DNA from 2 places in the Geobacillus sp. C56-T2 genome. Region 1 is predicted to be linked to the other one. Evidence: a T-box and tRNA genes for the amino acid it is inferred to sense, from the RefSeq annotation. Region 1 holds a T-box; the other holds one or more tRNA genes.

Region 1 (14,887 bases):
GCTTGGTCGTCGCGCTGTTATCCAGATAAATCATCATGTCCATCCTCCGCTCGTCATCGATCCATCTATCATCATATAAAAGCGGGGCGAAAACGGCAACGAAAAACATCCATACGCCGTCGGGGCGAGCGTTTTCCCGTCAAGCTCAAAAGCGGACGGGCGCAAGCGGAACACATGGTCGCCGCCCGGATGCGCCAGCGCCCCGGGGTGCCTCAAAAGCAGGCAGACGCAAGCGGAAAACATGATCGGAACGAACATTCCGGCAAGCTCGAGATGAGAAGACGCCGTTCCGCGATCGCGTCATTTTGTCGTTCGTGCAGCCAAAGACCGGTTCGGGATGATGGCACGTTTCCCTCGCCGCTGACCGTTCCTGCCCTTCGTGCGGCGCCCTCTGTGGCCGAATCAACCGTTTCCACCCGCCGTTTGCCCCCGTTCGGAATCAAGCCCTTTGCCACAGCCTTCCAGAAGGCGGAAATGCCCATTTACATTATTCGCCAAAAACCCGATAAATATCGGCCGAAACCGACATTTATCGGGTTTTTCTTTACGATTCGCGGCCGCTGTCCTCCTGCCAGAGGCGCTGCACCCGGTCAAACGCCCCCGGTTCGACGTCCTCCACAGCCGCCACCGCTTGGCGCAACGCTTCTTCGTACTCGTAATGCCGGAACAGCGATTCCGCTTCCTCCAATTTTTTTCGCACGGACGGATAGCGGCGGCGGTAACGATTGCCGTATTGAATCGTCCGTTCGGCGAGCGTCGCCTGCTCAATCATCCCGATCGTCCGTTCATACAGCTGTCCGACCGCCGTCTTCGCCTCTTCGATCGCCCGATCGACGGCCGCCATATCCAACGGCTTTTCATCGAGGCGAGCAGCGACGGTCTGCAAGCGCCGTTTGGCTTCGGCCAATTCCAGCGAGTACGGCTCAGGCAGCCCGGGGAGCCGGCTTTTTTGTACGAGACGGAGCGCCTCCGCCAGTTTTTTTCTCATGTCGTCAAGCTTTTCGCGCGCGATCAATTCATCTTTGCGCAGCGTCTGCAGCATCGTCCGGAACTGCTCGTGCTCTTCTTTCATCATGCTCATTTGCCCGACAAGCTGATCGAGCTCTTCTTTCAGGAGCGAATACGCCGTTTTCGCCTCGGCGGCCCGCCCTTCAAGAAGAACGAATCGCTTTTGTAGCTGATGCAATTGTTTTTCGATGCTCCGGTATTTGTCAAGATCGCTTGGCGACAAGTGATAGCTTTGCTGGACGAACAGCGCTTCGGCCTCGGTTTCTTTCGCTTCGGCGACCAGCTCCGCAATCATGCCGCCGATGCGCGGCATCTCGGTTTGGACGTATTGATGAGCGAGCACTTCGTTTTCCAACGAGTCGTACAGCGCCTCAAGCTCCTCCTTCAGTTCGCTGACCGCTTCCTTCGCTTCCTCGACGCGCAGTTCGCCGATCATCGCTAGGCATTGATCGATTTTCTCCCTCTTTTCTTGCAGCGTGCGCTCCATCTGCAAATGGTCAAGAATGTACCCGCTTTGCTCCATCTCGCGATAGCCGTCAGCGAGCTCGGCCAGCTGAGCTGGAAGGGATGTTTGACATTCGCCAAGCAGCGCCGGGACGTCTTCCATCATGACGGAAAGGCGGCTGAGCTCTTCCTTCAGGGCAAGAACGACATCGCGCGCCGCCAAATAGTTGCCGGCTTCGGTCAACTCGGCAAACCGCTGAAATTGCCGCTCCGCCTCCGTCAAACGGGCGTCAAGCGGATCGGCCGCCGCCCCAAACGTATAACGGTAGGCGAGCAAGTTTTTTTTCGCCTCGCGATGGAGCGCGCGCAGCTCTTCGATTTCCACGCGGCTTTGCTCTTCGCTGCCAATCAGTTCGTTGACTTCATGGATGATCCCGTGCACTTCCCCCTCGAGGCGGCGCAAATCGTCCTCAATCTGTTCGAGCAGCCGGGCGGCCCGCCGGTAGCGGTATCGATCCAACAACTGCTCCGCATCAAACAGCTTTTCCTCCACATCGGGCAGCTTGACCGCCACGATGTCGTCCCATTGCTGGCGCCACCGTTCAAACAGCCGCTCTGTCTCCCCGGTCATGTTCAGCTGTTTGACTTTCGCCAGCTCGTCCGGCACCGGCCGGTTCATCAAGCTGATTTTCCATTCCTCCAGACGGTCGATTTCCCGGTACATTCGCTTCCGCTGCCACTGATTATATATGATTGCCCCCGCGCTGAGGAGCAGAACAATCCAGGCTATTTCCATTCGTTGATGCCCCCTTGCATTCAACCTACTCACATCAGACAAACGAGCCGAAAACAGGAAGACTATATCTTTTTCAATGTTTTTATGATACCATGTTAACGACATTTTTTGACCAAAATTTTTATTTTTTTTACAGGAATCTTCAATTTTTTTGCGATGATGCGTGAAGAAGGAAAGGGGGAACCCGCCATGCGCGACGGACATATTCATACGCCGTTTTGCCCACACGGAAGCAGCGACCCACTGGAACGGTACGTGGAGCGGGCGATTGCGCTCGGCTATACCGACATCTCATTTACGGAGCATGCCCCGCTGCCGGAGCGGTTTATCGATCCGACGCCGGAGCGGGACAGCGCGATGAACAGCCGGGAGCTGGAGCGCTATTTGGCCGCAGTCTCTGACATCAAGGCGCGCTATCGAAACGACATTACAATTCGCGTGGGGCTCGAGGTCGACTTCATCCCCGGTTTCGAAGAGGAGACCGCTCGAATGCTGGATGAAGTCGGTCCTCTGCTCGATGACAGCATTTTATCGGTCCATTTTTTGCCTTGCCGCGGACAGTATGTATGCATTGATTACAGCGCGGACATGTTCGCCCACATCATCCGCCTGTTCGGTTCGGTAGAGCGCGTCCATCGCGCGTACTACGAAACCGTGCGCCAATCGATCCGCGCCGAGCTCGGCCGCTACAAACCGAAACGAATCGGGCATATGACGCTCGTCCGCAAATTCCAACGCCGCTTTCCATGCCCCGAGCCGATGACGGAATGGATGGTGGCGATTCTCGATGACATCGAGCGGTTCGGCGGCGAACTGGATGGCAACGGGGCCGGTTTGGCCAAACCGCTTTGTTTAGAACCGTATCCGCCCATCCAAATCATGGCCGAAGCGCAGCGACGAGGCATCCCGATCGTCTACGGTTCGGACGCCCATTGCGCCGCCGACCTTCACCAAGGGCGAGACGCCATGGACCGCGAAGCGCTTTTCGTTGACAACGGCGGCGCGCCGTCATACAATGAGCCAAAATGAAAAAAGGAGGCAGCCTTATGTTTCATCGCATGGCTTACAACGGCACCCGTGAAGAAAACTATACGCTTGTGATCGAACAGTTGAAGGCGCTCATCGCCGGGGAGCCGAATCTCATCGCCAACTTGGCGAACGCCGCTGCCTTGCTCAACCAGTTTCTTGAGCAGATCAACTGGGTCGGGTTTTATTTGGCAGACGGCGACGAACTGGTGCTCGGACCGTTCCAAGGGCTTCCGGCGTGCGTGCGCATCCCGTTCGGCAAAGGGGTATGCGGCACGGCCGCGGCTGAGCGGCGGACGGTCGTCGTCCCCGACGTGCACCAATTCCCTGGCCATATCGCCTGCGACGCGGCGTCCCAGTCGGAAATCGTCGTGCCGCTCATCAAGGACGGCCGCGTCGTCGGCGTCTTAGACATTGACAGCCCGATCAAAAACCGCTTTGATGACGTCGATCGCCGCTATTTGGAGCAGTTTGCCGCGGCGCTCGTCTCCGCTTGACGCCAAGCGGGCGAACGCGAGCGGCGGACACAAAGAAGGAATCCGCTCGGATTCCTTTTTTTACGCTTTATACAAGCGACGGCCGTCATAAACGAAAATGCAGTTTTTCCCCATCTCTTTCGCCCGGTAGAGGGCCTTGTCCGCCTGTTTGAACAGCTGTTTCGCATTGTCGCCAAAGCGCCGCCCCCACCAAGAAACGCCGCATGACACCGTCACCGCGGGAGCCGTATGTTGCCTTACTTTTTCCGTGATGCGGCGAGCCGCAGCCACGGCATCGACGAGATGGACATTCGGCAAATACACCGCCAACTCCTCGCCACCCCAGCGCGCAGCCACATCGCTTTCACGAACGCTAGTCCGAACCGTCTCAGCCACGCGGATCAACACCTCATCACCGATTTGATGGCCGTACAAGTCATTGATTTGCTTAAAATTGTCGATATCAATCAGCAAAAAAGCCCCCGAACCGTCCGTTTCCATCGACTTTTGAATCGTCTCGTCCAAATAGCGGCGTGTATACAGCTTCGTCAAATAATCGGTGACGACGAGCTTTTCCAGTTCCTCGCGCAAAATGGCGTTCATAAACGCCAATGTCGAATGCTGCACGAGCGACTCGAGCAGCTTGAACATCTCAAACGTAAATCGGTACGGCTCGCGGGCTAACGCGATGCAAACGCCTTTCGTTTCCTTGTTTTGCTGCATCGGCGCGGCCATGATCGAGCGGAACGGCGTAAGGGAAGACGCCCATGCATCACCGGCAAACAAAATATCTTGTCCATCTCGGCGCCGCTCTTCCACCCATTTGACGTACATTGCCGACCGCTCTTCATAAAAAAACGGCGTGCTTCCCGGCAACAGCTCCCGCTGGCCGTTCGCGAACAAGAAAAAACCGACTTCATCGGCGCCAAACGACTGGCGAATTTGCGACACCATGTACTCAATGCCTTCGTGCAGGCGCGTGCGGGCGTTCAGCTGGCGCATCGTGTCGTTAATGAGCTGCAAGTCGGCCACGAGCCGACGCGACTGCTCGTACAATTTGGCGTTCTCGAGCGCGCTGCCCGCCGTTCCGGCAAGCAAGGAAATAAAACGAACCTCCCGCTGCGGAAACGGGGCCGCATACGGCGCGATAATTTGGATGACCCCATACACGGCCTGAACCCCTTTGATCGGCGCATACAACACGGAACGGCGCGGCGTTTCCAGCTCGTCGCACTGCACTTGGCCGGTCAAAAACGCCCGCAACGCCGCGGTTTGTCCTTCGCCTTCATCCAAAGCGAGCGCTTTGATCGGCAAATGATCGCTCAGGTGGTTGTCGTGCGACAAGAGAAGATAGTATGTAAAGGATGGGTAGACGTTTTGCAGCGTGCGGATAATTTCCTCGAGCACGTCATCAATGCGCATGGAGGAGTGGATTTTCGCCGCAAACCGATGCAGCTGCCCGTACCGCTTTTCTTCGCCCGCCCCTTGAAGCATGGCGGCGAGTTTGCCGAACAAATCAGCAAAATCGGCCCGCACCGCCTGGAGCAGCGGTTGGTCGATGGCGCGGTCTTTGCGGTACGTCAGCTCGAGCAACGCCGGCGTTCCGTCCGGAAGCGAAAAAAAGAGCCTAGCTTTCTCATGCGAGCCGCCATCGAGCAAAGCGATCTCCCGCGCTCCGTCAGCTGCCACCGCCCCCGCTCCCATCACCCCGCCGGTGGACGCTTCCGGATAAAACGCCGCCCGCTCCGGATCGAACAAATAAAAAACGGCTTGCTCGAGCCCCATCTCCTCTTTCAACAGCGCGAGCAGCTCGTCGGCCGCCGCCAGAAACGGTTCGTCGTCAGGAAACGCCAAAAACCAGTGGAAAAATTTTTGTTTAAATGATTCATATCGCTTCATCTCTTCCATGCTCATCATCTTTTCCACCTAAATTGGCATTGTCAATAGATATAAGCGAAATTTTTTCTAAAAATTGCATCTTTTATTATATCATAGAAACCGGAAAAAGGGAAAACAAAATGTTGACTTTGTGTGCAAAAAATCATATAATAGCCTTTGTGTAAAATATAGCAGCCTTTGTGCTCACCTTTATGGACCATTTTGTTCCTCGGCTTCCCGTCGAGGTGCATCGCGTAACTCTTAGCTGCGAGAGCGAGGATGCATGAAAACAAAATGGCCATAATTGTTGGCGCACATCTGCTTTTATTTTACGGGAATAAAAGCATAAGGAGGAGCAGTGCATGGCTCGTTATACCGGACCAACATGGAAAATTTCCCGCCGCCTTGGCATCTCGTTGAGCGGCACGGGGAAAGAATTGCAAAAACGCCCGTATCCGCCGGGTCAACACGGCCCTGGCCAACGGCGGAAATTGTCGGAATATGGCTTGCAGCTGCAAGAAAAGCAAAAGCTGCGCCATATGTACGGCGTGAACGAGCGCCAGTTCCGCAAAACGTTCGATGAAGCGGGCAAAATGCCGGGCAAACACGGCGAAAACTTCATGATTTTGCTCGAGTCGCGTTTGGACAACCTCGTCTACCGCTTAGGGTTGGCCCGCACGCGCCGCCAAGCCCGCCAGCTCGTGACGCACGGCCACATTTTGGTTGACGGCAGCCGCGTCAACATCCCGTCGTACCGCGTCAAACCGGGGCAAACGATCGCCGTCCGCGAAAAATCGCGCAACTTGCAAGTGATTAAAGAAGCGATCGAAGCGAGCAATTACATTCCGGATTACTTGACGTTCAATCCGGAAAAAATGGAAGGCACGTATACCCGCCTGCCGGAGCGCTCCGAACTGCCGGCGGAAATCAACGAAGCGCTCATCGTTGAGTTCTACTCGCGTTAAGGCGCAAAAAAGATCCGAAATGCATCGGCATTTCGGATCTTTTTGTTTAGGCGTAGCGAATCAAATAATACTTTTTCTTTCCGCGGCGGATGACGGTAAACCGCCCTTCCAAGCGGTGCTCGGCGGTCAGGACGGCGCCCACGTCTTGGATGCGCTCCCCGTTCACATAAATGGCGCCGTTTTGGATATCTTCGCGCGCCTGCCGTTTCGACGGCGAAATACCGGCGGCGACAAGCAGCTCGACAAGCGGAACGTCGGCTCCTTCATGAACGAATGACGGCACATCTTTGAAGCCTTGTTCAATTTCCGCCGCGGTCAACTTGGCGATGTCGCCGCTAAAGAGCGCTTCAGAAATGCGGATTGCTTGCCTGAGCGCCTCTTCGCCGTGCACGAGCTTTGTCACTTCCTCGGCAAGCGCCTTTTGCGCCGCCCGCTTCTCCGGCGCCTCGCGCAGCTCTTGCTCAAGCGCCTCGATTTCCTCTTTTGACAGGAACGTAAAATATTTCAAGTAACGGATGACATCGCGGTCGTCGGTGTTGATCCAAAACTGGTAAAACTCGTACGGCGACGTTTTCTCGGGATCGAGCCAAATCGTGCCGCTTTCCGTTTTGCCGAATTTTGTGCCGTCCGCCTTCGTCACAAGCGGGATCGTCAAGCCGAACGCTTTCGCCTCGCTGTTTGTTTTGCGAATGAGTTCAAGCCCGGCCGTAATGTTGCCCCACTGGTCGCTCCCGCCGATTTGCAGACGGCAGCCTTCCGTCTCGTACAACTTCAGAAAGTCATACGCCTGCAGCATCATGTAGCTGAACTCGGTAAAGGAAATGCCCGTCTCGATGCGCGACTGCACTGACTCTTTCGCCAGCATGTAATTGACGCTGAAATGCTTGCCGACATCGCGCAAAAACGAGATCACATCCAGCGGCCCGATCCAGTCGTAATTGTTTTTGATTTTCGCCGGGTTGTGGACAGCCGTAAAGTCCAACAACCGTTCCAACTGCCCTTTGATGCGGGCGCTCCACGCTTCGACCGTCTCTTTGGCATTGAGCGTGCGCTCGCTTTTTTTCCCGCTCGGATCGCCGATCAATCCAGTGGCCCCGCCGACTAGCGCAATCGGTTGATGGCCTGCCTGTTGGAAACGGCGCAGCGTCAAAATGGCGGCCAAGTTGCCGATGTGCAAGCTGTCGGCTGTTGGGTCAAACCCGCAATAAAGCGTCACTTTTTCCTCGTTCAGCAGCGCTCGGAGCCCGTCTTCGTCCGTCGTTTGGTTGACGAGCCCGCGCCATTGCAATTCTGCAAGCAAATCCATGTCCTTCACCTCTCTATGGAATGTTCTACATAAAGAAAACACCCGCCCTGTATGAAGGGGCGAGTGTTCATCGCGGTACCACCCTACTTAGAAAGCCATAGGCTTTCTCGCTCATTTCGGTAACGGCGCATGCCGGCCAATGGCTACTAGGCCGCCAGCGGCGTGGTCCTCCGCGCCAGCTCCGTCGCAAAACGGAGCCGATCCTCATTTGACCCGACCGCAAAAAACGAAACCGTTCGCCATCGCTGCTCAGGGAGGTAATTCACGCCTGCCTTTGGGCTGGCTCGCACCGCCCGCCAGCTCTCTGCACCAGGGAGACAGCCGCTACTTGTTCCCGTCATGGCTTTGTCATGATGAAGATATACTTTCTTTTACCATATGCGGCGCTCCATGTCAACTAGGTGCACGCAACGCCCCGACCAAAATTTGCGTCCTTTTTCGTCTTCAGCAGCGAAAAAACGGCAAAATTCCACAACAGCCGCCAGCGGTATGGTATACTTATAGAAACACCGATTGGCCAAGATAGGGGGGCCGTCATGAAACACCAGCCGTTTCCACTTTCTTTGGAAAAAACGTGGCATTATTTTTCACGTACTTACCGCCTCGTTTGGAACACCGTCTTCGCGTTGCTCGTCGCCCTGCTTTGTCTCGCCTGCTTTGCTGTCGGCGCGGGCGCGGGCTATTTCGCGTTTTTGGTCAAAGATATGGACGCCCCTTCACGCGAGAGCATGCACAGCGCGATTTCCAGCTACGAGGAGACGAGCCATATGTATTTTGCCAATGGGGTCTATTTAGGGCGCTTCCGATCGGATCTCGACCGCGAGGCGGTGCCGCTGTCTGATGTCTCCCCGTATGTTGTGCAAGCCATCATCGCTACCGAGGATGAACATTTTTACGAGCATCACGGGGTCGTTCCGAAAGCGGTCATCCGCGCCATGTTCCAGGAGCTGACCAACTCGCCGATCAAAAGCGGCGGCAGCACGCTCACGCAGCAGCTCGTCAAAAACCAGCTGCTCACCAGTGAAGTGTCGTTTGAGCGCAAAGCGAAAGAAATGCTCTTGGCGCTGCGATTGGAAACGTTTTTTTCCAAACAACAAATTTTAGAGGCGTATTTGAACGTCGTGCCGTTCGGCCGCAGTTCCTCGGGCCGGAACATCGCCGGCATTCAGGCCGCCGCGCAAGGAGTGTTTGGCGTTAACGCCAAAGACCTCAACCTCGCCCAAGCCGCCTTTTTGGCCGGCTTGCCGCAAAATCCGTTCGTCTATACGCCGTTTGCGCCAGACGGCAGCGTCAAACCGGACATTTCGGCCGGGCTGCGGCGGATGAAAACCGTGCTCTACCGGATGAAACGCGCCGGCTACATTTCCGAGGAGCAGTACAACGAGGCGCTGGCATACGACGTCGCCAAGCATTTCGCCGCTCCGAAGCCCTCGCCGTTCGAGCAGTATCCGTTTTTGACCATGGAAATTGAGCGGCGAGCCAAAGACATTTTAGCGGAGGTGCTCGCTAAGCGCGACGGCCACCAACCGGCCAAACTGAAGCGAAATCCTTCTCTGTTCCGGCGCTACGTCGGTGAAGCCGAGAAAGCGCTGCGCCAAGGCGGATACCGAATTTACACGACGATCGACAAGGACCTGTATGAGCAAATGCAGCGCGTCGCCGCCCGCTATCCATACTATGGAAACGACAACGTCTATTACGCGAAAGACAAACAAACAGGCAAAACGATCGCCCATCGCCAGCCTGTGGAAGTCGGGGCGATGCTCATCGAAAACAAAACCGGCAAAATCCTCAGCTTTGTCGGCGGGCGCGACTATAAGCGCGAACAGCTGAACCATGCCACCCAAGCGCACCGATCCAACGGCTCAACGATGAAGCCGCTCTTGGTGTACGCACCGGCGATGGAAATGGGCATCGTCCAGCCCGCTACCATCATCCCTGACCTTCCGCTGTCCATCGGCTCTTACAAACCGAAAAACGCGGATGGGAAAACGCACGGGCTCGTCACGGCGCGCTATGCCTTGCAGCAATCGTTCAACATCCCGGCCGTTCGCGCCTACATGCGAATTCAGCATCGCGACCCGGTCGACTATTTGCACAAAATGGGGATCACCAGCGTTGCCAAGCAAGAGGAAAGCCATCCGGCCTTAGCGATCGGCGGAACAAACGTCGGCGTCACCGTCGAAGAAAACGTCAACGCCTACGCAACATTCGCCAACTACGGCACGTTTGTCGATGCCTATATGATTGAAAAAATCGTTGACAAGAACGGAAACGTCGTCTATCAACATCAAAGCAAGCCCGTTTCCGTCTTTTCCCCGCAAACATCGTACTTGATGATCGACATGATGCGCGATGTGCTCCATGGCGGAACGGCTTCTTCACTGCCCGGCTATTTAGCGTTTTCCGCCGACTGGGCCGGCAAGACCGGCACGTCGCAAGACAACCGCGATTCGTGGTTTGTCGCCGTCAACCCGAACGTTACGTTTGGCGTTTGGATCGGCTACGACCGGCCGGCGCCGCTGGAAACGTATTATAAAGGACTTTCCTATGGGAAACGTACCCAACTGTTGTGGGCGCAGTTCATGAACGCCGCCTATCGGGTTCATCCGAAGCTCATCGCTCCGCGGGAGCGGTTTGCCATGCCCGGAGGCATCGCCCGGCGCGCCTACTGCGCCGCCACCGGCCTCAGCCCGTCGGAGGCGTGCCAAAAAGCCGGGCTTGTCCGCTACGATTTGTACAATACGCGATTTGCGCCCAAAGAAGGGAGCGGCGCCGATTTGACGGAAAGCCGGCTCGTGGTCATTGACGGACGCCGCTACTTAGCGTTGGCGACGACGCCAGAGGAGTTTGTCACCCGCGGAGTCATCGTCCAGCCCGAGCTGCTCTCCGCTTGGGGAGTGGCGGAAGACGACTGGGACGGAATGGATTTCACCGCTGCGGTGCTCAAAGAAAACGGCCATCCGCCCGCCCCTCCGTCCGCGCGTCTTGATGGCCACACCCTTGTCTGGACGCCCCACCGCGAACGCGATGTCATCGGGTATCGCGTCTACCGAGTGGACGATGGCGGAGCGCGGCGCGTAGTGGCGGTGGTGAAAGCCGGGGAGCCAACGGCGTTTTCCGCGCTCGAACCCGGGGCATCGTACGATGTCACGGCAGTGGACATCGCCGGCCAAGAATCGGCGCCATCCAATCTCGTTTCGCGGCCGGCTGCCGAACGACCCGCACCGCCGGCCGCCGAGGACGGGGCGGAGAACGACATTCCTCCCCATTCGGAAGCAGCCGAGGAAGGGACGAATGCCGACTGATCCCTTCGTTGTAAAGCCGTATCCACGATTACATCACCAGCTTCCTAAGAGGAGCACAACAGCCAACAAAAGCAGCTGATACGTATCTAGTAAATAAAGAGGGTGTCCCGACCCCGTTGGGACACCCTCCCTCATTTCTTCGTTCGACCCTACTCGCCCCGTTTGTTTCACTCGGCGTGGCCCCGTTCGAATGCAACGGTGCGCTTCAGCTCGCCCTTATTCTTTGCTTTGTCCTTTCTTGAGCACGTTCTAGGAGGCCGGTGATTTAAGGGAGCAAGTCGCTTATCAAGCCTGTTTCTCAAATAGAAAAGCCTTGTCGCATCGGAATCGTCTTTCAAACGCTCCCCCATTGCCGAAAAGAAACAACCGCTTTTCACCAGCCGTCTAGCAAATGTTCAGTCTTCCATCGTCGACAAGTCGCCGGTCGGCAAGTTGAGCTCCCACGCTTTTAAGACGCGGCGCATAATTTTCCCGCTCCGCGTTTTCGGCAGTTTGTCGCGGAACTCGATCTCGCGCGGCGCCGCATGGGCAGCGAGCCCTTGTTTCACAAATTGGCGAATGTCCTCTTTCAGCTCCTCAGACGGCTCGTACCCTTCACGAAGCGCGATAAACGCCTTGATGATTTCGCCGCGCACCGGGTCTGGCTTGCCGATGACACCGGCTTCGGCCACCGCCGGATGCTCAACGAGCTTGCTTTCGACTTCAAACGGCCCCACGCGCTCACCCGACGTGTTGATGACATCATCGACGCGCCCTTGGAACCAGAAGTAGCCGTCTTCATCCATGTAGGCCGAATCGCCGGAGACGTACCAGTCGCCGATGAAGTATGATTCATATTTTTGCGGGTTGTTCCAGATCGTTTTCATCATCGACGGCCAGCCTTTTTTGATGGCCAAGTTGCCCATCCGGTACGGCGGCAGGACGTTGCCTTGGTCGTCGATGATCGCCGCCTCAACGCCCGGAATCGGTTTCCCCATCGATCCCGGCTTGATGGCCATGCACGGATAGTTGCAGATCAAGTGCGCCCCTGTTTCCGTCATCCACCACGTGTCATGGATGCGGCGGCCGAACACTTTCATCCCCCAGCGAATCACTTCCGGGTTGAGCGGCTCGCCGACGCTCAAAATGTGGCGGAGCGAGCTTAAATCGTATTTTTTCACGATCTCATCGCCGGCGCCCATCAGCATGCGGAACGCCGTCGGCGCGCTGTACCAAACGGTGACGCCGAAATCTTGAATCGTTTGATACCAAGCGTCCGGGCTGAACCGGCCACCGACGACGACGCTGGACGCTCCGCACAGCCATGGGCCGAAAATGCCGTACGATGTCCCGGTCACCCAGCCCGGGTCGGCCGTGCACCAGTAAATGTCGTCCTCTTTTAAGTCGAGCACCCATTTCGCCGTTTGATAGTGTTGGATCATCGCGTTATGGACGTGCAAAACACCTTTCGGCTTGCCGGTTGAACCGGAGGTGTAATGCAAAATCAAGCCGTCTTGGCGGTCGACCCATTCGATGTCAAAGTGCTTGCTCGCTTCCTTCATCCGCTTTTTCAAATCGATGTACGGCCCTTCCTCGGTGATGCCGTCTCCGACCAAGAAAACGTATTTCAGCTCCGGCAGGTCACCGACCGGCACGCGCGGCAGCAGCTCCGGCGTCGTCACGATCGCTTTCGCCCCGCTGTCTTCGAGACGGTCGCGCACCGCGCCTTCCATGAACGCCTCAAACAGCGGTCCGACGATAGCGCCGGTTTTGATGATGCCAAGAACAGCAAAATACAGCTCCGGAGAACGCGGCATAAAAACAAATACGCGATCGCCTTTTTGAATGTCAGCCGTCTGTCTCAACACGTTCGCTACTTGGTTGGACAGCTCCTTCATTTCTTTGAACGTATATTTTTCATTCCGAACCGCATCGCGGTAGTAAAGCGCCACTTTATTCTTGCGGAACGATTCGGCATGGCGGTCGATCGCCTCGTACGCCATGTTGACTCGTCCCGTTTCATACCAAGAAAATGCTTTCTCAGCTTCCGACCATTGAAAATGGGGATATGTGTCCTCATAGCTTTTCAAGTTGTAATCCCCTTGTACAGCTGGCAACAGTTCCGTCTTCATTCTCCGATCCCCCCTATGTAAGTGATTACATTTCTATTATAGTGGATCATTCACAGTTTCTCAATTTTTAAAATATTCCTCGTCCTCGCTTTTTTGAATTTTTTTTGAATCGACCCTTATGACAGCGTTTTCACGCCTATTTTCATGTATAATGGAAGCAGAACGATCGATTCAGGTGGTGACCGAATGGAGCATCGAAAAACTTATAATGCCAAAGAACTGAAAACACCAAAAGGAACGCTGCTCATCGAAGGGCCAGTGACGCCGGAAGCGTTGGCCCGCTATGCGTTTCACCATGATTTGACGTCCTTTCGCCAACCCGAGAAACAGCACCGCGCGCTCATCGACATCGCCCGTCTTCCCGAGGGGCGCATCATTATCGCCCGCCGCGGCGAAACGATCGTCGGCTATGTGACGTTTTTGTATCCCGACCCGCTCGAGCGGTGGTCGGAAGGGAACATGGAAAATTTGCTTGAACTGGGCGCCATTGAAGTCATCCCCGAGTTTCGCGGGTTTGGCGTCGGCAAAAATTTGTTGATCGTCTCGATGATGGACGATGCCATGGAAGACTACATCATCATTACAACCGAATATTATTGGCATTGGGATCTAAAAGGCACTGGGCTGAACGTATGGGAATACCGAAAAGTGATGGAGAAAATGATGAACGCCGGCGGACTTGTCTGGTATGCGACCGATGACCCGGAAATTTGCTCGCATCCGGCGAACTGCTTGATGGTCCGCATCGGCAAACGGGTCGATGCCGAATCGATCCAACGGTTCGACCGGCTTCGGTTTATGAACCGCTACATGTACTAACATATCGGATGCATAAAAAGCCGGTGACAAACCGCTGCCACCCCCGATCGGCGGCGTTTCCATTCAGAAGAGAAAGCGGATTCTGCAAGGTTTTTCTAATTGAGAAATGAGCGGAATCAGTCGTTTTTGCACTAAATCAACAGCCTCATAAAGGGAGAGGGAAACGATGCTTGTTGAGCAAATCATGAAATCGCCGGTCGTTACGCTCCGCGCCGCGAACACGATCGCTGAGGCGCTGCAGCTGCTTCGAACGCACCGCATCCGCCATTTGCCGGTCGTCGATGACGAAGGGCGCTTGATCGGGCTTGTCACCAGCCGCGATTTGCGCAGCGCCAGCCCGCCGATTGACGATCTTCACAAACAGCTCGATGACCTGCAAAAACCGGTCGGCTCCATCATGAACACCGACGTCATCGTCGGCCATCCGCTCGACTTTGTCGAGGAAGTAGCCGCGCTCTTTTACGAACACCGCATCGGCTGCCTGCCGATCGTCAACAACGGAAAACTCGTCGGCATCATTACGCAGACGGATTTGTTGCGCACGTTCGTGGAACTGACCGGCGTGCATCAGCCGGGATCGCAAATCGAAATTAAAGTCCCGAACGAAGCCGGAATGCTCAGCAAAGCGGCGGCCATCATCAGCGAGCGCCATGTCAACATCGCCAGCGTCCTGTTGTACCCGGACCCGGACCCGAACGACAAAATTTTAGTCTTCCGCGTGCAGACGATGAACCCGCTGCCGTTGATCCG
Region 2 (14,887 bases), 110 kb from region 1:
TGACAAAGCGGGCCATCAAGATCAAATCCCAATACGTCTTGTCATCGATTTTGACGGCGTTTTTCTTCACCCCCTCTTCGACAAACCCAAACGTTTGATACAATCGAAGCGCACTCGTATTATCCGCGACAACTTCAAGGCACACTTTTTCAATGAACGGATGTTCCGTTGCCCAATCAAGAAGCGCCGCAAGCAGCGCCTTGTCGACCCCTTGGCCCCGAAAATCGCTTTTCACGCTCATGCCGAAGGATCCTTGGTGTCTAGTTCGCTGCTTATGGCCATTATGAAAATCTAACAATCCGATCATTTCCCCGTCATGCTCGGCGACAATCGCCAACTTTCCCGGATCATCAATGATTTGTTGCAGCCATTGTTTTTGCCGCTCGCTTGTCATCACCACTTCCGCTTCCGTCGTCAGCAAATACGGCGCTTCCGCCGTCACCGCCTTCACAAACGCAACGACACGCTCGGCATCCTCAGGTGATGCCGTCCGTACGACAATCGGCCGGCCGCTTGCCGTCATCAACTGCCTTGGTTGAATGTTCCCCATGGTTATCCTCCTTATTGTATCTGGGATACTCAGGGTTTTTAGGTGTGTTTTCCAATATACTCCATTTTATAGAGTTATCTGGTTTACACCATTCAACTATCCCATTTAGAAAATTTCCTTTTTCAACAATTTCTTTTATAAAAGCTCTGTGGTAATCTGTCACTTCCTTGTTATAATATAATGTTTCTATTTCAACTAGATGTGGGGTCAATTTCTCTGGCTCCTTTAGTTCTAATTTCCCCTTTACATTTCTTGTCATATACCAAAAGCAAACAGAGTGGTAGTCACTTGTATGTGCTATAAACGAAACCACACCACGTAATTCTAAATCATCGACTATTAAACCAGTTTCCTCAAACATTTCTCTCTTACAAGCTTGTTCTAGAGTCTCATGTAATTCTACATGACCACCCGGAGGAATAAAATAGCCATGTACTGCCGAAGTTTTATCCTTTTTTTTTATCATGACAATCTTATCATTTAAAAGAGCTATGCAAGATACTTGAACTCGAATCATGTGTAGACACCTCCCTATCTTTAGAATACTTATACAGGATAAAGGCTAAATTTCCAAAATACCCTTCATTCGGAACTTTTATTTTATTCCCATTAATACGTAGTTCTTCTTCATATTTACTGTAGATGAGCATTTTTCATTACAGTAATTTCCATTCCCTAAGAGACAAACAGGGGACCCCTTAGGCGACATGGAGCTGTTTTTTGTCATGTCTCCTTTTTTTGTTTAGTTGTTAATTTATGTTAGCGAATTTGCTCATCTACAGTTATAAAAGTAAAAAATGAAGGGCCAAAATGAATATCCATTCGCACGTCATTTTACATGTCATTTTTCATTTTATAGGCTCTTCACCACAAAATGTACTTGACAAAAAACGTTTTTCATGATAAAAACGTCAAAAAGATTTATTGCCATTTTTTGTTATTTTTGTTCAACCGGGAGGGATAATATCATGTTTGTTCCTAAAAGTCAAGTACATCTTTCGGTGATGAACCATTTTATACCTTAAAAAGGAAAATTTTACATTCTTTTAAACTAAACTGCCCCGTTCGCCAACCATGCATCGCTTCGCGGCACCACAGATTAAGGAAAAATTCTGTTCTGCTATGGGAGTTTAATAAGAATTTTCAATATGAAAAACTTTAACCTTATACCAAATATTTTTCCAGTTCTTTTTCGTTATCCGTTCTTCGTAAATCTTTGATAACTCTTTTGATTCTTTAAAATAGGGTGTCGGTTTTACTTCCAAGTTAATCACATCATCTACTCCCCAAGGAGAAACCAAGATGATGTCATTCTTTTCATCTAATTTTACACCTAAAGATGTTGCTGTTTCTGGAAACTTTGATATAGCATCTACGGAAGATGAATAAGGAGAAATATTATTAACAATATGCATTCTTGCCTCATTTTTCACTGACCAAGGAATGTTAGGAACTCACATTTCGCACCCTCTCGACGAAAATCGGGAGGATTTTTTCGTTCCGATGTCGAATGAATCCTTGACACACAAGGAAAGTGAAGGAGTTTTTCTCTCATGAACGTTCAAGTCAAAAAGGTCTATCGTAATGATTATTTGAATATAATAAGTGCCCTATTCAAGAAACTGGGCCTGCCCCAATTGATTGACCATCTCGTTCCCGTTGATCCACAGTGCCAGACTCGAGTCAGCGATGCCGTTCAGGCCATCATCTACAATATGTTTGACGGCCGGCAAGCCCTCGTTCACGTGGAACGATGGGCTCAGGAGATCGATCTAGAGAAACTCATCCGTCCCGGTCTCCATCCTTCCTGGTTGAACGACGATGCCTTGGCTCGTCATCTCGACCGCTTGTATGAGGCCGATATTCACAAGGTGATCAGCACTTGCTTGATTCACATTTATCGCAAAGAAGGCCTTTCCCTCCGAGCCTTTCACGCCGATACGACGGACAAGACCGTTTACGGCGCGTATGAATCGGCCTCGTTAGAGGCCTTACAAATCACACATGGCTATAACCGCCATCATCGTTGGCAAAAACAGATCGGTTTCGGACTGGTCGGCAACGAGGACGGCATCCCGTTTTACGGCGATGTGCACGACGGCAACCTGCCTGACAAAACGTGGAATCCGGAGGTGCTGTCCCGTGTCCACGAACAGCTCAAACAAGCCAAGATGGAAGACGAATGGATTTACGTGGCCGATTCCGCCGCGATGACAAAAGACACTCTGGCGCAAACCAAAGCGGCCAACGCCTTTTTGATCACCCGAGGCCCTTCGTCGCTTCGGATCGTGAAACGGGCATTAGCGGAGGCCGATTCGCCTCACATCCCGTGGAGCGAACCCTTTACGCTGGCGGAGAGAAACGGCGCCACGTACCGGGTATGGGAAACATCCTCCACCTATGAAGGCCACCCCGTTCGGCTGATCGTCGTCGAATCGAGTGCGCTCGACCAGCGAAAAGGAAAGACGCTCGAAAAAGAACGAACCAAAGAAGCGGAGCTTCTTCGCGAGGAACAAGCCCATTGGGAGCGCCACCCTTTCTCGTGCCGGGAAGACGCTGAACAAGCCTTGGCGTCCCTCAAGATGTCCCTTCGCCCACGGTTTCATCAGGTCAAGGCCGCGGTCGAAGAGATCGTACGCCCGAAAAAACGGCGCGGACGGCCGAAAAAAGGGGTGGAACCCGAGATGGAGACGCGGTATCTCTTGCGCCTTGACGTCGAATTCGACCAAAACGCGTGGGAACAGGCAAGACGGAAAGCGTCCCGGTTTGTCCTCGTCACGACCGTTCCGGAGGAATGGAAGGGCCAACAAATGGATGCCCAAGAGATCTTGAAGCTATATAAAGGGCAGATCTCGGTGGAAATGAACTTCGCTTTTTTGAAAGATCCGTTTTTCACGGATGAGATTTACGTCAAAAAACCAGAACGGGTCGCAGTATTAGGCTATTTGTTTCTGTTGGCCTTGGCGATTTACCGCGTTTTTCAGCGCCGAGTGCGTCAGTTTATTACTCCAGAACACCCGTTGAAGGGTCCTGGAGGCCGCAAGCTGACCCGGCCGACGGGACAGGCGATTTTTCAGCTGTTTCAATATGTGAACGTCGTCCTCCTGGAGCTGCCGGATGGGCGCATCCAACGCTCACTGGATCGCTCCCTCACCCCTGAACAACGAAGGATTCTGCAGGGGTTGGGGCTGGATGAGAGCATTTACGTGTAACGTCATACGGAACGACCAGCGATGGTAAAAAAAGGATAGCCATCGCTCGTTGTGTTGGTCAAAAAGTTATTCTGAAAAACTAAATAAAAAATCCTTTGTTTTGACCTTGTTAGGGTGCGAAATGTGAGTTAGGAAGGATATTTCTCAACCTAATTTCGAACTTCTTTTCTTCTAATTCGTCCATATTGGTATCATCAAAATAAATAACGTCAATATCTGGAATAGGTGTTCTTTCTTTAAAGCCATGTAACATATCCCATATTTTCGAACGAACAAATCCAGCACAGACCCACCAATCAGGTAAATTTAATGATTTTACTGCTCTTAATATATCCATCATCCACTCGTCTTCTTTAATCAGTTGAATGATATCTTTATCATTTTTGATAATCATCAGTTAATTTCCTCCAATTGGTAATGTCAAGAATTTTGTGTAATGCAAGATAGGGTATCTCTGAAATAGATTTGGAATGGATATGGGATTAGTTTCCCTTGCACAATAGACTGAATATTCAGCTTATTGTGTGAAAAGGGAGAATCCCCTGATCTTATTGGTTTTATATTTACATTATTTGGTTAAATTTAACGTTCTTCAAACATTCGTTGAAGAGCTTCATGCGCTTCGGCAAATCCTCGTAACTTTCTCCCTGCCCACTTCTCATTAAAATCTTGAATGGTTAAATACACGACTTTTTCCGCGGCTTCTACACTGCTCAAACGGTTCATCGGCTTGAGACGTTTCCGAATTTCCTTGATCGTTCGTTCGATGGCATTCGTCGTGTAAATCACACTTCGAATACTGCATCCATAAATGTTAGGAGGACATCCAACTCATTGGCCCAAGATTGAACTTCTCTCGGATACTTGCTCGACCATTTCGATTCAAACTGTCGAAACATCTGTAATGCCATCTCCTTATTCGGCGCGCGATAAATCAGCTTGAGGTTCTCTGCCATTTCGAATTGGTCTTTTTTCCGAACACGGCTGAGGGTGTTACGGACTTTGTGAACGACACAACGCTGTACATCGGCTTTCGGATACACCGCCTGACAGGCTTCTTCTAGACCCGGTAGTCCATCGAATACCCCTAAAAGCACTTCCTTGACGCCTCTTTTGTAAAGGTTTTGGAGAATTTCCTGCCATCCATAGGTACTTTCTTGTCCTCCCACAAAGAAATCAAGAATTTCGCGATATCCTTCTTCATTGACTCCTAACACCACATAAATGACTTCTTTCTCTACCGTATCGCGGCGAAGTTTTACGTATAAACCATCCAAATATAAGACCGAATAACCCTTTTGTAGAGGACGAGTGTGCCATTTCTCAATGTCTTCCTTTACGACATCCGTGATATGACTGATCGTCGTGGGAGAATACGCATTTCCTAAAATTCGTTCAATAAACTTGCCAATTTCCCGTGTACTCATGCCGCTTTGATACATCTTGATGATGGCTTCTTCCAGCCAGTTCGATAATTTTTATCAAGTAATGTTTTGACTCTTCCCATACGTACCTCCAAAAATAGACAATAATATTTAATGTTCTACAAGAATTAAACGTAATCTCAACAAGAGAATTTATTTCTTACTCTAAATACTCGTCACTTAGCTCATGATTTAAATACCTTGCCATTCCTGTTTTAACCCTTTTTAATCCTAGTTTCCGATAAAATTCTTCATTTCCAGTTGTTGAGATTAAATGCACACAAGAAACATTACTTAGTTTATCCAATAAAAACTCCATAATTTTTTTAGCTATCCCTTGCTTTTGAAAATCTCGATGGACCACAACATCATAGATTGCAGCATTAAAAACACCATCTGAAATCCCTCTTCCAAATCCAATAATTCGACCATTTACAGTAGCCAATGCTATAACATTACTTGCTTCAAAAACCTGCTTAATAATCTCGTTTGTATGCTTTGTCCAACCGACAGAACAATAAACTTCTCTCATTTCATCAAGATTTGCATTAGAAAAATCACTATGTATTTTTATGTCCATAATACTCCCCCTACCGAGTCGTTAGATTAGCAAACTACTTTTATATATTATGCAAGTGGTTGAAAAAATCCTTTTTTGAACATTACTGTCTGTTAGTCAAACAAGAAAATCAACAACATTACTGTAGATGAACATTTTTCATTACAGTAATTTCCACACCTTAAGAGACAAACAGGGGATCCCTCCATAGCCATCAAGTTAAGAAAACAAGAATAAATCTATGCCTCATTTGACCATCCTTTTGAGGACTTCATCATGTCTTAGAAAGGGGGTTTTTTTGAAGACGTCCTTATCTCTCCAAGAGGAATGGCATTGTTTTTTAGAGGGATTACGAAGCGTGTTATCGTGTGATGAGCTGGAACAGATGGCCCGAGATCATCGATTTATTCAACGAAAGGGGAAGTTGCGCGCCCATGATTTCGTGGCACTTTGCACATTTCTCCAGGAAGAAGGCGGTCAAAAATCATTGGTGCAGCTCTGCAGTGCTCTAGCTCTCAAGCAAAACACCTCTCTGAGTGCGGAAGGGCTCAATCAACGGTTTAACGAAAAAGCAGTGAGTTTCCTCAAAGCGGTGTTCGAAAAACTGCTGATTCATCAGACGCAGGAGGCCCGTCACGTGTGTCAAAGACATTCGCTGTTTCGCCGGATTCGCATTCTCGATTCCACGTCGTTTCAACTGCCTCCTGAGATCCAAGGGATTTACAAGGGATGTGCGGGGCCTGGGGTGAAAATTCAGTTAGAATATGAATGTCTAGAAGGCCGGTGAAAAACCGCTGTCACACACCAATTGGAGGCATTTTCATTCAGAAAAGAAAACTGATTCTTTGCAGTTTCTCTAATTGAGAAATAGGTGGAACTCAGCAGCATTTTGCACTAAATCACCAGCCCTCTAGAAGGGAAGTTTCTCCATGTGGACGTTGGGGATGCTCGTCATCATGACGCCGCCTACGGAGCGTCCCTTCGATCGACCATTCAAGAAGGAGACCTTTGTTTGAAAGACTTGGGCTATTTTTCTCTTGAGGGATTGCAAGCGATTCATGATGCCGGAGCCTTTTACATTTCGCGGCTCAAACACAATGTAGGGATTTACCAAAAAGAAGGGGATCAATTTCGAAAATGGGAACCAGAGGATTTCCTTGCGATGCTGCAACCCGGAGAAACCATAGAACTGGAAGATGTGTATGTCAGTGGAAAGAAAGTTCATCAACCGCGACTCATTGTGTATCGGCTGACCGAAAAACAGGAACAACAGAAGGAAGAACAATGGAAACAGAAGGCCAAACAAAAAGGGGCCGCGTACGTGACGCGACGTCCCCACCCAATATATGTATATATCACCAATATTCCAGCGATTTATACCTCCTTGCATGACATTCATACGCTGTATTCTCTTCGCTGGCAAATTGAGGTGATATTTAAAACATGGAAATCCCTGTTTCACATTCATCGATTCAAACCGATGAAAGGGGCTCGCTTTCAGTGCCACTTGTATGGAACGTTGATTGCCTTATTGATCAGCTCTACGGTCATGTTTGCCATGCGAGAATGGCTCTATCGAAAACAGAAAAAGGAATTGAGCGAATAGAAGGCGATGAGTATGATCAAGGAGTGGGGGATGGATTGATTTCAAGCCTTATGGTGTTCCGAGGTGCTAGCTGCCCAACTCCTTTTCAAACTGTGTGACATGATCGCTCAACACGGAAAAAAATCAAGGCGTTATACAAAAAAGAGCGCTTTAGACATGATCGAGAGTTTGGTCATCATGCCGTTGTCGTAAGGAATTCCCGTCTCATACCATAAAAAAACCTTCTATAGGGAAGGTGTATTTGGCATGCCTATCTTTTCATATTCTCACGGTCACAGCCTCCAAAGATGAAGAGTGAAGCCTTGGAGCTACTCGCTCCAAGGCTTCACTTGATGGCTATGGGGTCAGCCCCTTTCCTTAAACATATTGTCGAAAGTTTAAATATTTACTGTAGATGAGCAAATTTACTAACATAAATTGACAACTAAACAAAAAAGGAGACATGAACCCGATTCCTTGGTTAGAATAGATGTGCTACCAACTACCCACAAGGAGGTTCATGTCTCATGAATAGATTAGCACATCATCAAGGAATCCACAAGTTTTTCATGACGCTGGGATTGGCGCTTTATTTCTCGAAGCCGGTCATCAAGCATCTCGTTCCACGAGTGTTGATTATCCAAAATTATACATACGCCTTCCATAAATTTGGGCATACTCAAACAAAGCAGCGGCCATCCCGGATTTCCAATCGAGAGGAAGCTGCCCAGAGAAAAAACGGCGAACGAACGAAATGAAGGAAAGAGAGACGTTCGTCTGTTTTTTGGTTTGATCATACAGCCATCGCAGCAACACATACGCGATGAACGCCGCAAACAGCTGATTGTATACCGCATTTTCCGTCGTGCCAACCAAGGTCGGGACATTCAGATATTGCTTCACCCAACGGAAAAAGACCTCAACAGTCCAACGTTGTTGGTACATGTCGGCAATGGTTTCCGCAGACGCATGGAAGAGGTTCGTCACGACCCGAATGTCGCGGCCATTCGCATCTCGAAAGATCACCACCCGGTGACGCTTGGTGGAGCGGCATTGTTTCGTCCCCAACTGGCACGTGAAGTCGGCTTGAACCGATGAGGATGTGCTGGAAAGGCGTTTCAAGCTTTTTTCTGATGAAGTTCGATGTTGTCCTTCATCCGAATGACAAAGAGCTGATGCTGCTCCACAAATCGATCGAGGCGTTCGATTTTGAAATACGCCCGGTCTTCCACCAGCACTTGTTGAGCGTTCGTCAACTGTTCTCCCACCGGGCCATCATGACGCAGTCCGATGGTTTCCACCACGTCTGCCGGCAACGAGGATTCCGGCGAATACGCGACGTGCAGCTTCACTCCGGCGCGTTCGCCGTGATACGGCGCCCATGGCAGGCGGTTTTTCCCGACCGTGACGGTCGTCGAATCCACCACCCGAAGCGGTTTGGGAAACCGAAGCGAACGGCGGGTTTGGCGGTTGCACTTGGAAATGATCAACGCCAACAAGCGTTTCATGATGTCATAGGGAACTTCTTTCGCTTTCTTGGATACAGTCGAATAATGGAATCGCGGCAATCCATACAGAGGCCCCACATCGGCTCCGTGGCGAAAGCTTTTCCATTGATGCATGGCGGCCAGCAGGAAGAAGTGAATCAACTCGCGCAACGTAAAGGTTCGAGACGAATCACGATACCCAACCGCTTCGGCAATCAGTTGAATCTCTTCATCCGAAACAAGTTTTTGCATCAAATTCGGGAGTGTGGTATGCTTGTTCATAGAGAGCACCTCCTGGGTTTGTTTGTGTCGCTACTCACATTCTACAGGAAAGGTGCTCTTTTTTCTATACCCTTTGGATTTTATTGGATAATCAACACGCCTGTGTAGATGAGCATTTTTCATTACAGTAATTTCCATTCCCTAAGAGACAAACAGGGTCCCCCTTAGGCGACATGGAGCTGTTTTTTAATCACATCAATGGGAATATCTTGTTTTGCGGCGTCATAGATGAACTCGACGACGCTGTGCCCTTTCCGAGACCGAAGAAGCTCCAGGCCGGAAGAGAGGTCTTGTTGAGATTCCGCGATGCTGTATACGCAGGCGAACAGCACCACGGCCCAATACCGTTTCACCGCCCGAATGTGACGAACACGGTATCCATCGAGCTTCAGCTGGTCTTTGGCCTGCCGGAAAAAGCATTCGATCGTCCAGCGCTGGGCATAGTAACGCAAGATCTCTTCATCGCCTAGCTCCCGGTCGGTGCTCAAGACGACATGGAGATGATCTGGCGTCATCGGTTCATCCGCCTTCCAAGCCAGCAGCACCACCGCGTCATCGAGACCATGGATCGCTCCCTCGTAGCGATACACGCGGTAACGCTCCTTCCCCACCGTGACGAGGCGGGTGTCGTTGGGCTCGATATAATGGGCGAACTTCTTCGCTTGGATGGCGATGCCTTTCGGATAGAGAATCCGGTTCGTCTTGAGCATGGCGATGACATGGAATCCTTGTTTCAGGCAGGCTTCGATGAGCGCTTGGGACGGATACCACGAATCCATGAGCACATACACCGGCTGAGCCCGTTTCCCCTTGAGCGAGGAAAGCATCTCGATCGCTAGGTCGATTTTGCTTCTTCCCGCCGCCTTATCATAGAGACGAAACGCGAACGGAAACGCTTGTGTGAAGGTATGCACCATCAGCCAAACAAGCGAATGCCCCCAGACGGATTGATGATCTTTGTGCGAGTAGTGCCAATCACACCCTTGAATGGCGTGGGCGGCCCGTGACGAAGGCTTTGTTTTTTGGCAAATGGTATCATCAATCGAAACAAAAAGGGGTTGATTCTCCCGTTTGGCTAGACGTTCGATCTGGCGAAGGATCCATTCTTGCAGCTTCTCAAGCAGTTTTTCCTCGTTCCAAGGGCTTTTCGTGAAAAAGTGGCTCAGTGTTGTTCGATGATTCGGGTGAAAACTCCAGTACCGGACATCCGTCAATGTCCCCGAAAATCCCTTGGTCGTCAAGGCGTCGACAAGATGAACGAGATCAGGCGTGTTGATTATCCAATAAAATCCAAAGGGTATAGAAAAAAGAGCACCTTTCCTGTAGAATGTGAGTAGCGACACAAACAAACCCAGGAGGTGCTCTCTATGAACAAGCATACCACACTCCCGAATTTGATGCAAAAACTTGTTTCGGATGAAGAGATTCAACTGATTGCCGAAGCGGTTGGGTATCGTGATTCGTCTCGAACCTTTACGTTGCGCGAGTTGATTCACTTCTTCCTGCTGGCCGCCATGCATCAATGGAAAAGCTTTCGCCACGGAGCCGATGTGGGGCCTCTGTATGGATTGCCGCGATTCCATTATTCGACTGTATCCAAGAAAGCGAAAGAAGTTCCCTATGACATCATGAAACGCTTGTTGGCGTTGATCATTTCCAAGTGCAACCGCCAAACCCGCCGTTCGCTTCGGTTTCCCAAACCGCTTCGGGTGGTGGATTCGACGACCGTCACGGTCGGGAAAAACCGCCTGCCATGGGCGCCGTATCACGGCGAACGCGCCGGAGTGAAGCTGCACGTCGCGTATTCGCCGGAATCCTCGTTGCCGGCAGACGTGGTGGAAACCATCGGACTGCGTCATGATGGCCCGGTGGGAGAACAGTTGACGAACGCTCAACAAGTGCTGGTGGAAGACCGGGCGTATTTCAAAATCGAACGCCTCGATCGATTTGTGGAGCAGCATCAGCTCTTTGTCATTCGGATGAAGGACAACATCGAACTTCATCAGAAAAAAAGCTTGAAACGCCTTTCCAGCACATCCTCATCGGTTCAAGCCGACTTCACGTGCCAGTTGGGGACGAAACAATGCCGCTCCACCAAGCGTCACCGGGTGGTGATCTTTCGAGATGCGAATGGCCGCGACATTCGGGTCGTGACGAACCTCTTCCATGCGTCTGCGGAAACCATTGCCGACATGTACCAACAACGTTGGACTGTTGAGGTCTTTTTCCGTTGGGTGAAGCAATATCTGAATGTCCCGACCTTGTTTGGCACGACGGAAAATGCGGTATACAACCAACTGTTTGCGGCGTTCATCGCGTATGTGTTGCTGCGATGGCTGTATGATCAAACCAAAAAACAGACGAACGTCTCTCTTTCCTTCATTTCGTTCGTTCGCCGTTTTTTCTCTGGGCAGCTTCCTCTCGATTGGAAATCCGGGATGGCCGCTGCTTTGTTTGAGTATGCCCAAATTTATGGAAGGCGTATGTATAATTTTGGATAATCAACACTCGTGTCATCTACAGATACATGTCGGGAGATGATAATATGTTTTATACAGAAGCCCTTCCCAAAGGTCGGGTTTCCGTTTGGGATTACTTGCGTGTGGCGCTTCTCTTTGGAGCGTCGCTTTTTCTTTTGGTTTCGTCCTTCTAGGAGACTGGTGATTTAGTGCAAAAACGACTGATTCCGCTCATTTCTCAATTAGAAAAACCTTGCAGAATCCGCTTTCTCTTCTGAATGAAAATGCCGCCGATCGGGGTGTGACAGCGGTTTCTCACCGGCTTTCTAGGAAGGCGATAGTCGCTAGGACGAAACCGGTTAGCCTTGACTATCTTTAAATATTGACTATTGAAATAAACGTTTCAACCAACAACCACCATAAATGGCCCGAATTCGAACGTCCATGATGGGCAAACTCCTTTGCTTTCCTTGTGTTTCAAGGTTTTATTCGACAGGAAGATAAAAAATCCTCTCGATTTTTGTCGAGAGGGTGCGAAGTGTGAGTTAGAAAATTTGCTCATCTATAGTAAATAAAAGCGACCATACAAAGAAAGTCACTTTAAAAATTTCTTATACTTTTTTGAGAATTTTTTATAAAACGCATTAAAATTGCAGTTCCTGTAATGTTTGAAATTATACTTATACCAAGCAATACACTCCATATAGGGGTAGGCAAGGTAAGAGTTAATGACAACATCAAGAAAACGAAACCGAGTGACACAAAAACAAAACCTATATTTTTATTCTTCAATTTCAACACCCCCCATTTGTATATTATAACAAACATTTCAAATTTTATATACGGTTAACCCATTAAAGGGTTTCAGTTTAAGGGGTTTCAGTTTCTTCATAATTACATTTGTTCATTTAAAATCAATATCCGAACACGATTTTCTTCTCTCGAATCGTATTCGGTAAATAAAAAACAAGGGATTCCACTTACGTGAACCCCTTGTGCCTAAAGCCTTTCTCCTATTTTCGATGCCGATGGTGGGAGTCGAACCCACACGGGGGGCTACCCCACACGATTTTGAGTCGTGCGCGTCTGCCAGTTCCGCCACATCGGCGCGACATCTACCATTATATCTTCTTAACTTTTGTTTGTCAATAAAATTTTATTCATTAGATGGAGGCGGCACCCGGATTCGAACCGGGGGTAAAGGTTTTGCAGACCTCTGCCTTACCACTTGGCTATGCCGCCCTAGTCAAAAGCGGAAGACGGGACTCGAACCCGCGACCCCCACCTTGGCAAGGTGGTGTTCTACCGCTGAACTACTTCCGCAACATTGGCTGGGGTAGCTGGATTCGAACCAACGCATCACGGAGTCAAAGTCCGTTGCCTTACCGCTTGGCTATACCCCAATGCCATTTTTCAAGGGCGACTAGTGGGAATCGAACCCACGCATGCCAGAGCCACAATCTGGTGCGTTAACCACTTCGCCATAGTCGCCATGATAAGAGTGGCAGGGGCAGTAGGAATCGAACCCACACCGGAGGTTTTGGAGACCTCTGTTCTACCATTAAACTATGCCCCTTTATTTAAATGGTGGAGGGGGACGGATTCGAACCGCCGAACCCAAAGGGAGCGGATTTACAGTCCGCCGCGTTTAGCCACTTCGCTACCCCTCCAAGAATGGTGCCGACTGCAGGACTTGAACCCGCAACCTACTGATTACGATTCAGTTGCTCTACCAATTGAGCTAAGTCGGCATAATACGGATCAAAAAATGAACAGGCTCATTCTTAATATTTCATGGTGGCTCGGGACGGAATCGAACCGCCGACACAAGGATTTTCAGTCCTTTGCTCTACCGACTGAGCTACCGAGCCGTATGTTATTTTTTAACTCGCTCATTGATTGCTCTGTGCCTCTTCCTCTACCAGCTGATTCAAAGATGATCGATGCGTCGAGGCAACTCGCAGCCAACTCGATGATGCTGATGCTCGTCTCTACCGACTGAGCTGCCTTATCCTTACTTTACCTAATTAAAGATGGCGGTCCCGACGGGACTCGAACCCGCGATCTCCTGCGTGACAGGCAGGCATGTTAACCACTACACTACGGGACCTTATTGGTTGCGGGGGCAGGATTTGAACCTGCGACCTTCGGGTTATGAGCCCGACGAGCTACCGGACTGCTCCACCCCGCGATGATAAAAGATAAATTTGTTCCGACCATGCACTGAGCTTCGTTTAAATGTCTGTTGCCTCTTCCTCTACCAGCTGATTCAAAGATGTTCGATGCGTCGAGGCAACTCGCAGCGTATTCGATGAAGCAAATGCTCGTTGCTCCACCCCGCGACGATAGAATTTCAATAAGGCGATGAACTTTGTTTTGTATGTTTGAAAGTGGTGGAGGATGACGGGATCGAACCGCCGACCCCTTGCTTGTAAGGCAAGTGCTCTCCCAGCTGAGCTAATCCTCCACGAAAAGTGACCCGTACGGGATTCGAACCCGTGTTACCGCCGTGAAAGGGCGGTGTCTTAACCACTTGACCAACGGGCCATGCTGATGGATAATGGCGGAGAGCAAGGGATTCGAACCCTTGAGGCGCTATTCACGCCTACACGATTTCCAATCGTGCTCCTTCGACCACTCGGACAGCTCTCCACGATGGCTCCGCAGGCAGGATTCGAACCTGCGACCAATCGGTTAACAGCCGATTGCTCTACCACTGAGCTACTGCGGAATCATAATAATATCCTTATCAAAGTGTGATTTGATCACGTAACTGCCCATCGCTGAGCCATTACTGAGAGATATCGCTTTAGACATTTATTATTATAATGATTCGTGATGAGCTGTCAAGGCCTTTTTCATTCCTTCAAAACTAGATAACCGTCGGAAGAAGCCGCGCTTCGTACTGTCTAGCTCCGGCTCGCCTGCGCTTTTCTAGGTTAAGCCCTCGATCGATTAGTATCCGTCAGCTCCACGTGTCGCCACGCTTCCACCTCGGACCTATCGACCTCGTCATCTTCGAGGGATCTTACTCGCCTAACGCGATGGGAAATCTCATCTTGAGGGGGGGCTTCACGCTTAGATGCTTTCAGCGCTTATCCCGTCCGCACATAGCTACCCAGCGGTGCCCCTGGCGGGACAACTGGTACACCAGCGGTGCGTCCATCCCGGTCCTCTCGTACTAAGGACAGCTCCTCGCAAATTTCCTACGCCCGCGACGGATAGGGACCGAACTGTCTCACGACGTTCTGAACCCAGCTCGCGTACCGCTTTAATGGGCGAACAGCCCAACCCTTGGGACCGACTACAGCCCCAGGATGCGATGAGCC

Evidence for each region. A T-box is a leader RNA that pairs with one kind of tRNA and senses whether it is charged. The one in region 1 lies ahead of tyrS (tyrosine--tRNA ligase), so its partner is inferred to be a tRNA-Tyr.
Region 2: it has a tRNA-Tyr gene. The T-box ahead of tyrS (tyrosine--tRNA ligase) is inferred to sense a tRNA for this amino acid. The anticodon was not compared.

Annotation. Positions count from the first base shown of each region.
Region 1 covers NZ_VJWB01000001.1:2,745,744-2,760,630, forward strand. Annotated here, with positions in the region: gene GC56T2_RS13665 (cysteine desulfurase family protein) at 1-34, opposite strand, end outside; gene GC56T2_RS13670 (hypothetical protein) at 34-258, opposite strand; gene ezrA (septation ring formation regulator EzrA) at 545-2,248, opposite strand; gene hisJ (histidinol-phosphatase HisJ) at 2,438-3,277, shown strand; gene GC56T2_RS13685 (GAF domain-containing protein) at 3,295-3,771, shown strand; gene GC56T2_RS13690 (sensor domain-containing diguanylate cyclase) at 3,832-5,664, opposite strand; gene rpsD (30S ribosomal protein S4) at 5,991-6,593, shown strand; gene tyrS (tyrosine--tRNA ligase) at 6,640-7,899, opposite strand; T-box leader at 7,952-8,249, opposite strand; gene GC56T2_RS13715 (transglycosylase domain-containing protein) at 8,436-11,207, shown strand; gene acsA (acetate--CoA ligase) at 11,603-13,318, opposite strand; gene GC56T2_RS13725 (GNAT family N-acetyltransferase) at 13,505-14,137, shown strand; gene GC56T2_RS13730 (acetoin utilization AcuB family protein) at 14,304-14,887, shown strand, end outside.
Region 2 covers NZ_VJWB01000001.1:2,858,949-2,873,835, forward strand. Annotated here, with positions in the region: gene GC56T2_RS14145 (GNAT family N-acetyltransferase) at 1-550, opposite strand, end outside; gene GC56T2_RS14150 (NUDIX hydrolase) at 477-1,067, opposite strand; partial or broken gene GC56T2_RS14155 (nucleotidyltransferase family protein) at 1,681-2,004, opposite strand; gene GC56T2_RS14165 (IS1634 family transposase) at 2,104-3,762, shown strand; partial or broken gene GC56T2_RS14170 (nucleotidyltransferase family protein) at 3,890-4,156, opposite strand; partial or broken gene GC56T2_RS14175 (IS256 family transposase) at 4,345-5,234, opposite strand; gene GC56T2_RS14180 (GNAT family N-acetyltransferase) at 5,347-5,766, opposite strand; partial or broken gene GC56T2_RS14185 (IS4 family transposase) at 6,044-6,529, shown strand; partial or broken gene GC56T2_RS14190 (IS4 family transposase) at 6,644-7,543, shown strand; partial or broken gene GC56T2_RS14200 (IS4-like element IS5377 family transposase) at 7,967-9,099, opposite strand; partial or broken gene GC56T2_RS14205 (IS701 family transposase) at 9,264-10,361, opposite strand; gene GC56T2_RS14210 (IS4-like element IS5377 family transposase) at 10,467-11,600, shown strand; tRNA gene GC56T2_RS14220 (tRNA-Leu) at 12,582-12,666, opposite strand; tRNA gene GC56T2_RS14225 (tRNA-Cys) at 12,727-12,800, opposite strand; tRNA gene GC56T2_RS14230 (tRNA-Gly) at 12,810-12,881, opposite strand; tRNA gene GC56T2_RS14235 (tRNA-Gln) at 12,887-12,961, opposite strand; tRNA gene GC56T2_RS14240 (tRNA-His) at 12,977-13,049, opposite strand; tRNA gene GC56T2_RS14245 (tRNA-Trp) at 13,061-13,134, opposite strand; tRNA gene GC56T2_RS14250 (tRNA-Tyr) at 13,144-13,228, opposite strand; tRNA gene GC56T2_RS14255 (tRNA-Thr) at 13,234-13,309, opposite strand; tRNA gene GC56T2_RS14260 (tRNA-Phe) at 13,354-13,429, opposite strand; tRNA gene GC56T2_RS14265 (tRNA-Asp) at 13,593-13,668, opposite strand; tRNA gene GC56T2_RS14270 (tRNA-Met) at 13,673-13,749, opposite strand; tRNA gene GC56T2_RS14275 (tRNA-Val) at 13,950-14,025, opposite strand; tRNA gene GC56T2_RS14280 (tRNA-Glu) at 14,034-14,105, opposite strand; tRNA gene GC56T2_RS14285 (tRNA-Ser) at 14,120-14,210, opposite strand; tRNA gene GC56T2_RS14290 (tRNA-Asn) at 14,215-14,289, opposite strand; rRNA gene GC56T2_RS14295 (23S ribosomal RNA) at 14,494-14,887, opposite strand, start outside.